Regions from separate parts of the Kribbella sp. NPDC051620 genome, predicted to be linked through region 2. Evidence: riboswitches for the same ligand, from Rfam matches in the RefSeq annotation. Region 2 holds a riboswitch; the other holds the start of a gene.

Region 1 (7,357 bases), on a different contig from region 2:
GGGAGCAGTACGCACGTGGGGGCCTGCTCTACGCGTGCGCGCTGGCTCAATGGATGCAGGGCTCGTACGTTGAAGCGACTGCTAGGTTGATCGAGGCAGTCAGGCTTGCAGCCCTCTTCAATGACGTACTGGGCGCAGCGACCTGGCTGGAGCTGCTGTGCTGGACCACTGCAGCGATGGGCCGGGCCGAACGCGCTGCCGAGCTGCTCGGGGTCGCGCACCAGGTGTGGCCGATGGGTGGCGGGCAGCGGTTGCTCGGCTCGTTGAGGATGAGTGACGCTCACGACGCCTGTGAGCGTGAGGTGACGGATGCCTTGGGCAACGACCGGTACCGGGCGGCTTTCGGGCGTGGCGCAGCGGCGGCCGCGGCCGGCTTCGACGAGGCGATGACGTTCGTCGCCGGGCGCACGGCCGCAGTACCGGCACCGCGGCCGGTGGCCGCCGCTGCAGGATCGCTGAGTGATCGGGAGTATCAGGTGGCCGAGCTGGTGGCCCAGGGGCTGACGAACAAGGAGATCGCGCTCCGACTCGTGATCAGCAGACGGACCGCGGAATCGCATGTCGTGCACATCCTGGACAAACTCGGCTTCAGCTCGCGCAGCCAGATCGCTGCCTGGCTGGCCAACCGTCCGGACCGTTAGGCGTTTGCCGCTCACCACTAGGTCCTGCACTCGCCACGTCTGTGGTCTTCAGCCAGTCACCGAGCGGTGGAGCGGCTCAGGCGGTCGGCGAGTGCGGGGTGATTCACCAGATCTTGGGCGCGACCAGGTCGCGGGGGTCGTTGTGGGGCTGACAGCCGTGCGGCGTCTCGTCGTACTCGGTGGTCAGGCCGTTGGTGGCCAGGGCGCGTACCGCGCTGACGAGGCGGTCGACGTGCTCGCGGGTGGTACCCAATCCGAGGCTTGCGCGGACTGCGGTTGCCTCCGGCGAGTCGGCGAGCAGGTGCCCGACCAGCGGGTGCGCGCAGAACTTGCCGTCCCGTACGCCGATCCCGTACTCCGCCGAGAGCGCCGCAGACACCAGCGTCGAGCTGACCCCGTCGATGGTGAAGCAGACCGTGCCCACTCGGTCGGCGTCGGCGCCGAAGATGTCGTACGTGTTCACGCCGGCGATCTGGGCCAGGCCGGTGCGGAGCCGGGCAAGCAGGCTGCGCTCGTGCTGCTCGATCGCCTCGCGGTGCTCGGTGATCGCGGCGCACGCGGCGGCCAGTGCGATCGCGCCGATCACGTTGGGGGAGCCGCCTTCGTGCCGGGCCGGGCCCTGGTTCCAGACGGTCGTGTCGCCGGTCACTGCGGCCGTCGCGCCACCGCCGTACAGGTACGGGTCGGCCGCGTTGAGCCAGTCAGCCCGGCCGATCAGCGCGCCGGCGCCGTACGGGGCGTAGAGCTTGTGGCCCGAGAGCGCCACCCAGTCGACGTCCAGGTCCTGGATGTCGACCACGCGGTGCGGTGCGAGCTGCGCGGCGTCGAGGCAGACGCGGGCACCGTGGGCCTTGGCGACGGCGGCGATCTCCGCGATGGGGAAGATCTCGCCGGTCACGTTCGACGCGCCGGTGATGACGACCAGGCGCGGGCCCTCCGGTGCGGCGCGCAGTGCGTCGGCGACTGCGGTGACCGCTCCGGTGTGGCTGGTGGGCGCCGCGAGCCTGGTAGTGCGCTCGGCGGGCCAGGGGAGGAGGGCCGCGTGGTGCTCCGACTCGAACACGATCACGGTCGCGTCGGCCGGTACGGCGCGAGCCAGCAGGTTGAGCGCGTCGGTGGTCTGCCGGGTGAAGATCACCTGGTCGTCCTCGCGGGCACCGACGAAGCCGTGAACCTCGGCGCGAGCCCGCTCGTACCACTGGGTGGTGATGCGCGAGGCGTAGCCGTTGCCACGGTGCACCGACGCGTACGACGGGAGGGCAGCCTCGACCGCCGCTCGCACCGACTCCAGACACGGCGCGCTCGCACCGTGGTCGAAGTTCGCGTAGTCGGTCACGCGGCCGTCGGCCAGCGGGACCAGCAGGTCGCTCGCGACGGTGGCGGGGATGTTGCCGGTGGTGAGCTTGGCGAGGGCCGGCCGGGTGGTCACGGCGGCGTTGGCAGGCTCGAGGATGGAGAGGATCGACATGGTTCTGCTCCCGGGTGGTCCGCACTTGCCGAATCGGGGTATCCGAACGGCCGGGTCCTCACCCGGGGCACCCCACCGCGGTGGAGGGTTGCCGGCCAGCGAGCCGGGGCTTGACGCTGACACTCATGACCTGCCCAAGACCGTAGCCAACGATCCGGCCTTCGCGCCAGCAGCCATCTCATTGGCTGGGATACTCGAACGTATCGTGAGACGCCAGGCGTGGGTGAGTGTGCTTTTCCGGGTTGTTGCTTAATGCAATGGCTCGCGGGGTGACCGCTGGGGGAGGATGCGCGGATGACCTGGATCGCACCTGAGGTCGAGCGGCCCGAGGGCTCGCTCGTCGCGCCCGAGCAGGAGTTGCTCGCCGGCTACCTGAACTTCCACCGGACCACGCTGCTGTACAAATGCGCCGGCCTGACCGCCGAGCAACTGGCCGCCCGCCCGCTGCCACCGTCGAACCTCTCCCTGCTCGGCCTGATCCGGCACGCGACCAAGGTCGAACGAATCTGGTTCCGCATCCACTTCGCGGGCGACAATCCGGCTGCGCCCGTGTTCGATCCGGCTCTCGGCAAGGACGCGGACTTCGAACTCATCGACGCAGGCCGGGCACAGGCGGAGTACGAAGCCCTGATCGACGAATGGGCGCTTTCAGACAAGGCCGCCGAAGGCCATTCTCTGGATGAGCAGTTCACTTTCCGTGACGAGGTGTCCTCGCTCCGGATGATCTACATCCATCTGATCGGCGAGTATGCCCGCCACTGCGGCCACGCCGACCTCCTCCGCGAACATCTGGACGGCGTGACCGGCGCCTGAGGCCTGCGTTGCGGCCGCTGGGACACGCCCGGCCGCGTGGGGCTGTGACGCTACGGATGGGGCGGTGTGATCGGCGTGTGACACGTGTGACTCGAGTGGTAGTCGGGGTAGCCTGCTAGACATGGCGACCCGCACGTCTTCCCCGGCGCGGGCGCGGAAGTCGGCAGCCAGCAGCCCCGCATCGGGCCGCTCGGCGGCTGGTGGCCGCTCCCGTCCGTCAGGCGCCCAGAAGCGTGGGCAGAGCACGAAGCGCAGTGGCTCCACCGCTGCGCGCACGGCCGTGCCCAAAGCGAGCAGCGCGGGTCCGTTCGCGGCCGCCATGCTCGCCCTCGCCAGAGGGCTGGTCAAGGTCTGGATCGGGATCGCCCACGTGCTCGGCAGCATGGTCCGCGGCATCGGCCACGGCGCCCGCGACCTGGACCCGGCCCACCGCCGTGACGGCGCCGGCCTCACCCTGATCGGCCTGGCGTTCGTAGTGGCCGCCGCGATCTGGTGGGACATGCCCGGCGCGGTCGGCAAGGGCATCCGGGTGGCAGTCGGCGGCAGTGTCGGCATGCTCGGCTGGGCCGTACCGCTGATGCTCCTGTTCATCGCCCTGCGCACCATGCGTCACCCGGACCGCAACGGCCCGGCCGGACGCCAGGTGATCGGCTGGACGGCCGTCTCCCTCGGAGTACTGGGTCTGGTTCACATCGCCAACGGGCTGCCGCGTCCCGGCAACCCGTCCGACGGCCGGCTGCAGGACGCCGGGGGAGCGATCGGGTACGTCGTCTCCTCGCTCCTGTCCGACCTGCTCACCCAGTACGTCGCAGCGCCGCTACTCGTCCTGCTCGCCCTCTTCGGCGCCCTCGTAGTCACCGGTACTCCGATCTACGCGATCCCGTTGCGGGTGCGTGCCGCATTCGACGTACTGCTCGGACGTACTGAGCTCCCGGCCGACGCGCCGTCCGTGGCCGCGGCTGCTGACGACACCGTCCGTCTGACTCGCAAGGAGCGGCGCGCGAAGGCCGCCCTGGACGACGACGGCGAGCCGACCGTCAAGCCGTACGACTCGCCGGTGCTCGAAGGCCGCGAGATCAACAAGCGCGGCCGCAAGAAGGCTCCGATCGATCCGGAGGAGGAGCCGTACGACGTCGACGCGGACGGCGCCGCCGCGGCCGCGGCCGGTGCTCCGCCGATCTACGGTGCCGTCGCGGGTGCGATGAAGGCCGGCTCCAAGAAGGACCTGGAGCCCGAACCGGCTCCGGAGCCGCCGCCGCACACGCCGTTGCCGCAACGGGTCGAGCAACTCAGCCTCTCCGGCGACATCACCTACACGCTGCCCGACGGGCAGATCCTCAAGCCCGGCTCGGTCCACAAGGCCCGGACGAAGGCGTCGGACGCGGTGGTCGGCAAGCTCACCGAGGTGTTCGACCAGTTCGGCATCGACGCCCAGGTGACCGGCTACACCCGTGGCCCGACGGTCACCCGGTACGAGGTGGAGCTCGGCTCCGCGGTCAAGGTCGAGAAGGTCACCGCGCTGTCGAAGAACATCGCGTATGCCGTGGCCTCGGCCGACGTCCGGATCCTGTCGCCGATCCCGGGCAAGTCCGCGATCGGCATCGAGATCCCGAACGTGGACAAGGAGATCGTCAGCCTCGGCGACGTGATCCGGTCCGCGACCGCGCGCAACGACCACCACCCGATGGTCGCCGGGCTCGGCAAGGACGTCGAGGGCGGCTTCGTCGTGGCCAACATGGCGAAGATGCCGCACCTGCTGGTCGCGGGTGCGACCGGCTCGGGCAAGTCGTCGTTCGTCAACTCGCTGATCACCTCGGTGCTGATGCGGTCGACGCCGGACGAGGTCCGGATGGTGCTGGTCGACCCCAAGCGGGTCGAGCTGAACAACTACGAGGGCATCCCGCACCTGATCACGCCGATCATCACCAGCGCGAAGAAGGCGGCCGAGGCGCTGCAGTGGGTCGTCCGCGAGATGGACATGCGCTACGACGACCTGGCGGCCTTCGGGTTCCGGCACGTCGACGACTTCAACAAGGCGGTCCGCGGCGGCAAGATCAAGCCGCCGCCGGGCAGCGAGCGCGTCCTCACGCCGTACCCGTACCTGCTGGTGATCGTCGACGAGCTCGCCGACCTGATGATGGTCGCGCCGCGCGACGTCGAGGACTCGATCGTCCGGATCACCCAGCTGGCCCGGGCCGCCGGTATCCACCTGGTGCTGGCCACCCAGCGTCCTTCGGTCGACGTCGTAACCGGTCTGATCAAGGCCAACGTGCCGTCCCGGCTGGCCTTCGCGACCTCGTCGCTGGCCGACAGCCGGGTCATCCTCGACCAGCCCGGCGCGGAGAAGCTGGTCGGCCAGGGTGACGGCCTGTTCCTGCCGATGGGCGCGAGCAAGCCGATGCGGATCCAGGGCGCCTGGGTCACCGAGAACGAGATCCGGGCGGTCGTCGAGCACTGCAAGGAGCAGCTGCAACCGACGTACCGCGAGGATCTGATCGCGCCGGCCGGACCGAGCAAGGACCTCGACGACGAGATCGGCGACGACCTCGACCTGGTCGTCCAGGCGGCCGAGCTGATCGTGTCGACCCAGTTCGGCTCGACGTCGATGCTGCAACGTAAGCTCCGGGTCGGTTTCGCCAAGGCGGGCCGGCTGATGGACATCCTGGAGAGCCGGGGTGTGGTCGGGCCGAGCGAGGGTTCGAAGGCCCGCGACGTACTGGTGAAACCGGACGACCTAGAGGACTTCGTCGCCACATTGCGAGGAGAGTGACCCGTGACCGCCCACACCGCGATGCCCCGGTCTGAGCAGCACGCAGTCGACATCGACCAGGCCACCCACGAGTTCACCGTCAAGGCCTCCCAGCCGGTGCACGGCGCGCTGGCCGTCGGCGCCGCGCTGGTCGCGATCGGTTTCGCGACCTCGGGGTCGACAAGCCCGACCGGCGTACTGCGCTGGATCGCCGCGGCGGCCTTCGCCGTACTAGCGGTGATCTGCGCCCGGGCGCTGACCGTCGGGGCGATGCTGGTCGCCGACGAGGTCGGTATCCGGTTGCGGATCCGCAACGAATGGATAGGCACCCGGTGGGAGGAGATCGAGGAGGTCACCGTGCTGAAGCGGCGGCATCTGCTCGACGACGGCCGGATCGCGGTCCACCTGCTCGATCCCGGACCGGTGCTCAGCGAGATGCCGGCCGCGACTCGCAAGGTCACCGACGCCAACCGGCGGCTGACCGGTACTTCGCTCGCGGTACCGTTCGGGTTGACGGCCAAGCCGTCCAACGGGGAAGCGTCCACCAAAGACGTGGTACAGGCTCTGCACATGCTGGCGGACACCAGGTGTCCGGTCAGGGAACAAGTCTGAGCCTCGCGTGAACCCGTCGAGCCCAGGGCGTTGACTGTTGTGACGTCGGCGTACTGGCAGCCAACTTCGTAGACGGTGGAGAGAGGTGGTGGGGCGTGAGCATCGGCAGCGAGCTCACGGCGGCCCGCGAACGGGCGGACATGACGATCGAGCAGCTGAGTACGTCGACCCGGATCAGATCCGGGCTGCTCGTCGCCATGGAGGCCGACGACTTCTCCCGCTGCGGCGGCAACTTCTACGCCCGCGGTCACATCCGGGCGATCGCCCGGGTGGTGAAGGCGGATCCGGAAGCCCTGCTGGCGAAGTTCGACGAGTCGCACCCGGCGCCGCAGCCGGACCGCGTCCGTCGCGAGGAACGCGCCAGCGACAAGCGCCCGACCCTGCACTCCGCGCGCCCGCGCTGGGGCCTGGTCCTGGGCGCGATCCTGGTCGGCCTGATGGGCTGGGGCATCATGCGCCTGTTCACCCTCCCCAACGACGTAGAGGCCAACGCGTCGAAAACCACGCCAACCCCCGCCGTCACCACCCCCGCCCCCAAGCCTTCCGCCAAGCCGTCGGCGAAACCGACCACCCCCGCGAAGCCGCCGGCCCCCTTCCGCACCAAGCTCTCCCTCACCGCCCGAGGCGACGGCTCCTACGTCACCATCCGCAACTCCAAGGGCCTCAAACTCTTCCAGGGCGTCCTCGGCCCCGGCTCCACCCAAACCATCAACTACGCCGGCGAAATCCGGGTAACCCTGGAAAGCGGCGCCAACATCACCGTCTACATCAACGGCACCAAGGTCACCCCACCCGCCAAACGCTTCACAATCCTCCCCACCGGCAAACTAGCCACCCCCAACGACTAACCACCCCAACCCGCTTCCCAAGCCCACCCACCCCGAAGGCCACCCACCCCGAGGCTCTGCCACCTCCGAGGCCCCACCACCGCCGGGCTCGCGTCCTCCCGAGGCCCCACCACCGCCGGGCTCGCGTCCTTCCGAGGCCCAGCCACCTCCTCTCGAGGCAGAGCCAGCCCTGCCGCCCCGCGCTCAGGCGGCCCACCACCACCGGCGGCGATGGATTCAGCGGCAA
Region 2 (7,357 bases):
AGCCCCTGACCGACCTAGCCGAGTCAGTAGACCTCCGCCTCGAGCCCGGCAACCTGGTCCTGGAACTCCGACCCCCCGGCATCGACAAGGGCGTAGCCCTCCGCCGCTTGATCGAGTCCACCGCCGCCCGCTCAGTCCTCTACGCCGGCGACGACCTCGGCGACCTGGCAGCCTTCGAAGCCCTCAACACCCTCCGAGCCACCGGCCTCCACTGCGTCCTCGTAGCCGCCCGCTCCTCCGGCGCCACCGCCCTCACCGACGCCGCCGACATAGTCGTAGACGACCCCTACGGCGTAGTAACAGTCCTGACAGCCCTATCGGACGCCATCACCAACCGCTAGCTCCGCCGGAAGGTCTGGCTCAGAATTTGGCTGAGGGGTTTGAGTGGCTTCTCGTCGTAGTTGCCGTCTTTGAGGCTGGCCAGGCGTTCGAAGGGGTTGCGGGAGGCTGGGCAGCCGGTTCGCAGGAAGGACCAGGCGACGCCTAGCAGGTACAGCGGCAGCATCGGCAGCCCGAACAGGCAGAAGTACTGCCACGAGTGCCGCTCCTCATGCCTGACCAGGACCGGCCGCGCATCGAAGTACGCCCGATCATGCTTGGTCAGAATCACATTGCCGATCGTGAACGCACCGGCCACCGGAAACCGCAGCTTGTACCCGGTCGCATAGAACAATCCCCGAGGCCCCCGACTGAACTGCGCCCGCCCGATCACCCCCACGACCACCCCGGCGATCGACGACAAGTTCACCGTGTTCCACACCAACTTCAACACCTGCCACCCAGACATCGCCCCACCTCCACCCTCAGTATCAGCTCACCCCACCCGGATGTCCCGATGTCCTAATTCTTAGGACATCCGGTCGGATCGGGTGTTGTCGGTGGGGTGAGTAAGACTTGGCGGGTGACTTCGGTGGTGCGGCGGTGGCGGGCTGGGCGGGTGGTGGATCCGCATGTGGTGATTGGGGGGTTGCGGAAGGGGCCGGGGGATCCTGCTTATGTGTTCGAGGCTGGGCGGCGGACCGTTTGGCGGGCCACCCGGACGCCGGAGGGGGCGGTGTTGATCAGGCTTACGCCGTACTCCGGGGTGGGCGAGGTCGAGGCTGAGGCGTGGGGGGCGGGGGCCTCGTGGGCGTTGGATGGGGTGCCTGAGCTGTTGGGGGAGGCCGATAGCTGGGAAGGGTTCGAGCCGTTGGCGGAGCATCCGGCGCTGGTGGAGGCGGCGCGGCGGTTTGCGGACTTTCGGGTGCCGCGGACGCGGGCTGTGTTCGAGGCGATGGCGGCGGCTGGGATCGAGCAGGTGGTGACGGGCAAGGAGGCGTTCGCCGGATGGCGGATGTTGCTGCGGGAGTACGGGGAGCCGGCGCCGGGGCCGGGGTCGCCGGACGGGCGGAAGATGATGGTGCCGCCGTCGCCGGAGGAGTGGCGGATGATTCCGTCCTGGCAGTGGTTGCGTGCCGGAGTGGAGGGGCGCCGGTCCCGGGTGGTGATCACGGCGGCGACGCGGGCAGCCGCGTTGGAGCGGACGCTGGAGTTGACCGACGGGGCTGAGGTCGAGCGACGGCTCAGGTCGTTGCCCGGGGTGGGAGTCTGGACCGCCGCCGAGGTGCGGCAACGCGCCCACGGAGACGCCGACGCCTTCTCCTTCGCCGACTACCACGTCTCGCGCGACGTCTCCTACGCCCTCACCGGCGAGGAACTCGACGACGACGGCTGCGCCGAACTGATCGAGCCCTACCGAGGCCACCGCTACCGAGTCCAAGCCCTCCTCAGCCTGGCCGGCCACCACCACCCCCGCTACGGCCCCCGCAAATCCCTCCCCACCCACACCCCCGGCGCCACCCACCGCCTCCGCTAGAACCCGCCCAGCACCAGCACCCACCGAGCGGCGGTTCCACCGGCTGGGGTTGGGCACTGGGGGTGGGATATGGAGATTGACGGGGACGGGTTGTACCTGGTGGCGGGCGTGGCTTTGCTGGTGGGGGCTGTGCTGCCTCGGTTGTTGCGGCGGTATGCGATTTCGGCGCCGATGGCGTTTGTGGCGGCTGGGTTGTTGCTGGGGCTGTTCGTGGAGCGAGGGCGGGTCAGTCCGATCAGTGAGTCGGGGCTGACCGAGCATCTGGCCGAATTGACCATCCTGATCGCGCTGATGGGTGTGGGGCTGGCGATCGATCGGCCGATCGGGTGGAAGCGGTGGGCGGTGACGTGGCGGCTGCTGCTGGTGGCGATGCCTGCTTGTATCGCGGCTGTCGCCGGAGTCGGATGGCTGGTCGGGTTGGCGCCGGCGACGGCTTTGCTGCTGGGCGCGGTACTGGCTCCGACCGACCCGGTGCTCGCGTCGGACGTACAGGTGCAAGGGCCGACGACCGGGGAGGGGGCCGAGCCCGAGGAGGATGACGAGGTGCGGTTCGCGCTCACCTCGGAGGCTGGGCTCAACGACGGGCTGGCGTTTCCGTTCATCTACGCCGCGGTGTTCGCGGCGACGAAGGGAGCGGTCGGCGACTGGGCGCTGGAGTGGTTCGCCTGGGACCTGATCGGCAAGACCGTGATCGGTGTCGCGATCGGAGCCGGCGCCGGCTGGTTGCTCGGCAAGATGGCCTTCTCCGCGCCGTCGCGCACTTTCCGGCTGGCCGATTCGCGCGAACCCGTGCTGGCACTGGCGACGACGCTCGGCGTCTACGGCCTCACCCAAGTACTGCATGGCTACGGATTCGTCGCCGTCTTCGTCGCTGCCCTGTCGCTCAGGGCCTCCGAGCGCAGCCACGATTTCCATGAGGAACTGCACGGATTCATGGAGCAGCTGGAGCACATCCTCACCTGGGGGATCCTGCTGCTGCTCGGCGTAGCGATCACCGGTGGCCTGCTCAAACCCCTGACCTTGGCAGGAGCAGCGATCGGCCTGCTCCTCGTGCTGGTACTACGTCCGCTCACCGCCTGGCTCGCTCTGGCCGGTACGCCGATGCGCCGGTCCGAACGCTGGGTCACGGCGGCGTTCGGAGTACGAGGGGTGGGGTCGGTGTTCTACCTGGCCTACGCGGGCGCCGACTTCGGCACCGACCTGCCCTGGCTGTGGGCCACCGTCGGCTTCACCGTCGTCCTGAGCGTCGCCGTCCACGGGGTCGCCGCCACCCCACTCATGCGGATGCTCGACCGCCGCCGTGGCCGATGAGATCGACTGTCTCGCATGGTGGGAACGGAAGACACAATATGGACCCGATTGGGTAATCTCGGCAGGGCTCATCCAGAGGGACTGAGGGAAACGGCCCGTTGAAGTCCCGGCAACCCTCCCCGTGCGGCGGCTCGATCCGAGACTCCGGCGGCGGAACGGTGCCAAATCCGTCCTGTGCCGAGATCCGGTGCGGGGAAGATGAGGAGGGAAAACTCCGTCATGAGCCTGAGTACCGCCGCCACCACCCACACCATCCGTGAAGGTGCCTTCGGCAACGGAACCCATCTGAGCTGCCGCGCCTGCGGCGCCAAATCCGAGCTCGGCCCGTTCTACGCCTGTATGGAGTGCTTCGGCCCGCTCGAGGTCGGGTACGAGTTCCCGACCATCACGCGTGAGCAGATCGAAGCCGGACCCAAGAACATCTGGCGGTACCAGCCGCTGCTGCCCGTCCCCGTCGACGTGGCCAGCTTCCCGAACACCGAGCCCGGCTACACCCGGCTGATCGACGCCGGCAACCTGGCCCGCGAGCTCGGCCTGCGCAAGCTGTGGGTGAAGGACGACTCGGGCAACCCGACGCACTCGTTCAAGGACCGGGTCGTCGCCTCCGCTCTGAGCGCCACCCGCGAGCTGGGCATGAAGGTCTTCGCCTGCCCCTCCACCGGCAACCTGGCCAACGCCGTCGCCGCGGCCGCCGCCCGGGCCGGGATCCGCTCGGTCGTGTTCATCCCGCAGGACCTCGAGCGTCCCAAGATCATCACCACGGCCGTGTACGGCGGCACGCTGGTGGCCGTCGAGGGCAACTACGACGACGTCAACAAGCTGGCCTCCGAGATCGCCGGTGAGGAGGAGGGCTGGGCGTTCGTGAACGTCAACGTCCGCCCGTACTACTCCGAGGGCTCCAAGACGCTGGCCTTCGAGATCGCCGAGCAGCTCGGCTGGCGGATCCCGCAGCAGGTGGTGATCCCGGTCGCGTCCGGTTCGCAGCTGACCAAGATCGACAAGGGCTTCACCGAGCTCGGCAAGCTGGGCCTGGTCGACGCGACCGACTACAAGATCTACGGCGCCCAGGCGACCGGGTGCTCGCCGGTCGCGCAGGCGTTCCGCGACGGACATGACGTGGTGAAGCCGGTCAAGCCGGACACCATCGCCAAGTCGCTGGCGATCGGCAACCCGGCCGACGGACCGTACGTGCTCGACGTGGCCCGGCGGACCGGTGGGGTGATCGAGGACGTCAGCGACGAAGAGGTCATCGAGGGCATCCAGCTGCTCGCCCGGACCGAGGGCATCTTCACCGAGACCGCGGGCGGGGTGACGGTCGCGACGCTGAAGAAGCTGATCGAGACCGGGCAGATCGATCCCGACGCCGAGACGGTGATCATCAACTCCGGCGACGGGCTCAAGACGCTCGACGCCGTGGCCGACCGGGTCGGCCCGAAGGTCACCATCCCCGCGTCGTACGACGCCTTCGTGAAGGCGGGTCTGCAGTGAGTGTCAGCGTCCGTGTCCCGACCATCCTGCGCCCCTACACCAAGGGTGCCTCCGAGGTCTCCGTCGAGGGGGCGACTCTGAGCGAGGTGCTCGAGTCCCTCGACACGTCGTACCCGGGGATCAAGGGCCGGGTGCTCGACGAGTCCGGCGAACTCCGCCGCTTCGTCAACATCTACGTCGACAACGACGACGTCCGCTTCTCCGAGGGCCTGCAGACCACGATCAAGGACGGCGGCCAGGTCTCGATCATCCCGGCCGTCGCCGGCGGCTGAGCTTCCTCAACTGAACGAACCGCCGGGTGACGTCAGCCGGTGCGCGGGAAGGTCGTGATCCGCCCGCCCACCTTGATGACGTCCCCGGCGGACGCGAACCGGCCCTGCGTCGTGGAGACCTGGCCGTGCTCGGCGCCGTCGCTGATCAGGGTGTAGCGCTGGCTCTTGCCTCCCACCGCGTCGACGACGGTGGTGTGCGCGATCGCCGTACCGTCGGAGGACTGTTCGATCGACGCTTCGACCTGGTCGCCGCGCCCGGGCACGTCCACCAGCTTGCCGGTGGTCGTGTCGGCGATGGCAGTAGCCACGACGTGGTGGTCCCGGTCGCGCTGCTCGACCGCGACGTACCGGCCGTCGACGCGGCTTTGAAGCGCCACCGACCATCGGCCATCGAGGGGTACCTCACGCAGGGTGCCGGTCCCAGGGTCGAGGAAGACGGTTTTGGTGCCGTACACCGCCCGCGCTCGTCCGTCGACCACATCCAGTGTCTCCAGCCCGTTGAGCCGTCCGAACGGAGTCGACCAGGGTTGACCGCCCGCGAGGGGAGTGCCCTTGGCGAGCCGGTGGCCATCCTTGGCGTAGGTGAACTCGACGAACGTCTGGCCCGCGATGACGAAGTCGCTTCGGGTCGCCCGTACCGCGGTTGCTACCTGACCTGTACGCACGTCGAGTACCGCGGTCGGCGCCGACCCCGAGGCGTTGCGCACGGCGATCCAGTCGGACCGAGCCACCCAGCGGTTGGGGCGGTAGGAGCCTTGCCCGCCTGACCCCGCGGTTGCTTCACCGGCGTGCGTCCACAGCTTCTTGCCGGTCGCGAGGTCGATTCCTGTCGTCGTCTTGTCGCCGGTGAACACCACCACGGTGTCGTTCGCTGTGAACGGTTCCTGCCGGCCGACGTCCTGGCTCCACCGGGTCTTGCCGTCGGCGATCGAGATGACCGCCGCCCGGTTGTCGCGCTGAGAGCTGCCGCTGTCGTCGAACAGCAGCACGGCATCGGTGCCGAGCTGTTTCCAGTCGGTGCTGCCCGAGCCGCCGAAACCGTTCTTCCACAGCTGGTTGCCGTCGTCGATCGCGCGGCCTTGCACCTCGCCGGTCTGCTGGTCCAGCGTGACGGCGAGCTTCTCGTCGGCCGCGATCAGGCGGACGTCCGGCTCGACCTTCCAGCCGGACGGGGTCATCGGCGGGATACGGACCACGAGTATCCCGGTGACGACCAGGGCCACGGCGGTGAGTACCGCGGCGCTGCGTAGTACCGGGCGGGTCCGCAGGAACGCGACCACCAGCGCGATCGCGCCGACTGCCAGCGTGGCGATCCACACCGGCCAGCCCCAGTCGAAGACGATCGTCAGGACGCCGAGAACAGCGGCTGCCGCGAGTACGACGACCGCCGCGACGGTCCGTCGGCTCGCCGGCCGGTGCTTGCTGTCGGCAACGGTGCTGCCGGCAACGGTGCTGTCGGGCATGCGGCCCTCCCTCGGGGCGGAGACGGGACGGCCAGCATGCCAAACAGGGAGGTCGGGCCGGTCAGTCGGTACCGGACTCCATCGCGGCGCTGTCGAGCAGGGCGTCGTCGGGGTTGGGCTCGCCGCGGGAGGCGATCGCGTCGGCGCCGCCGGTGGTCATCTCGCCGATCAGGGTGGTCTCGCCGAGCTGGTTGGTCTCCGCGCCGAGCAGCTGGGCGTGGGCGGTGCCGATCAGGCCCAGGCCGGCGTACTGCTCGAGCTTGGCGCGGGAGTCGGCGATGTCCAGGTTCCGCATGGTCAGCTGGCCGATCCGGTCGACCGGGCCGAAGGCGGAGTCCTCGGTCCGCTCCATCGACAGCTTGTCCGGGTGGTAGCTGAACGCCGGGCCGGTGGTGTCGATGATCGAGTAGTCCTCGCCCCGCCGCAGCCGCAGCGTGACCTCACCGGTGATCGCCGAGCCGACCCAGCGCTGCAGCGACTCGCGGATCATCAGCGCCTGCGGGTCGAGCCAGCGGCCCTCGTACATCAGCCGGCCGAGCTTGCGGCCCTCGTTGTGGTACGACGCGACCGTGTCCTCGTTGTGGATCGCGTTCACCAGCCGCTCGTACGCCGCGTGCAGCAAGGCCATCCCGGGCGCCTCGTAGATGCCCCGGCTCTTGGCCTCGATGATCCGGTTCTCGATCTGGTCGGACATCCCGAGCCCGTGCCGGCCGCCGATCGCGTTGGCCTCCAGCACCAGGTCGACCGCCGAGCCGAACTCCTTGCCGTTGATCGTCACCGGCCGGCCCTGGACGAAGCCGATCGTGACGTCCTCGGTGGCGATCTCCACCTCGGGGTCCCAGAACTTCACGCCCATGATCGGCTCGACCGTCTCGATCCCGGTGTCCAGGTGCTCGAGCGTCTTCGCCTCGTGGGTCGCGCCCCAGATGTTCGCGTCGGTCGAGTACGCCTTCTCGGTGCTGTCCCGG

The links. Region 2 has a riboswitch for S-adenosylmethionine ahead of thrC (threonine synthase). Riboswitches for the same ligand answer to the same signal wherever they lie in the genome.
Region 1: it holds a riboswitch for S-adenosylmethionine, as region 2 does, so the genes downstream of both, ACIA12_RS09795 (aminotransferase class V-fold PLP-dependent enzyme) here and thrC (threonine synthase) in region 2, are expected to answer to the same signal.

What each region holds. Positions count from the first base shown of each region.
Region 1 covers NZ_JBITDB010000002.1:544,049-551,405, reverse strand. The annotation lists gene ACIA12_RS09800 (ATP-binding protein) at 1-641, shown strand, start outside; gene ACIA12_RS09795 (aminotransferase class V-fold PLP-dependent enzyme) at 745-2,109, opposite strand; SAM riboswitch class IV at 2,126-2,240, opposite strand; gene ACIA12_RS09790 (DinB family protein) at 2,404-2,922, shown strand; gene ACIA12_RS09785 (DNA translocase FtsK 4TM domain-containing protein) at 3,044-5,692, shown strand; gene ACIA12_RS09780 (hypothetical protein) at 5,696-6,283, shown strand; gene ACIA12_RS09775 (RodZ domain-containing protein) at 6,379-7,131, shown strand.
Region 2 covers NZ_JBITDB010000009.1:144,691-152,047, forward strand. The annotation lists gene otsB (trehalose-phosphatase) at 1-341, shown strand, start outside; gene ACIA12_RS37325 (hypothetical protein) at 338-787, opposite strand; gene ACIA12_RS37330 (DNA-3-methyladenine glycosylase family protein) at 902-1,855, shown strand; gene ACIA12_RS37335 (cation:proton antiporter) at 1,925-3,166, shown strand; SAM riboswitch class I at 3,232-3,371, shown strand; gene thrC (threonine synthase) at 3,386-4,654, shown strand; gene ACIA12_RS37345 (ubiquitin-like small modifier protein 1) at 4,651-4,926, shown strand; gene ACIA12_RS37350 (PQQ-binding-like beta-propeller repeat protein) at 4,959-6,389, opposite strand; gene argG (argininosuccinate synthase) at 6,451-7,357, opposite strand, start outside.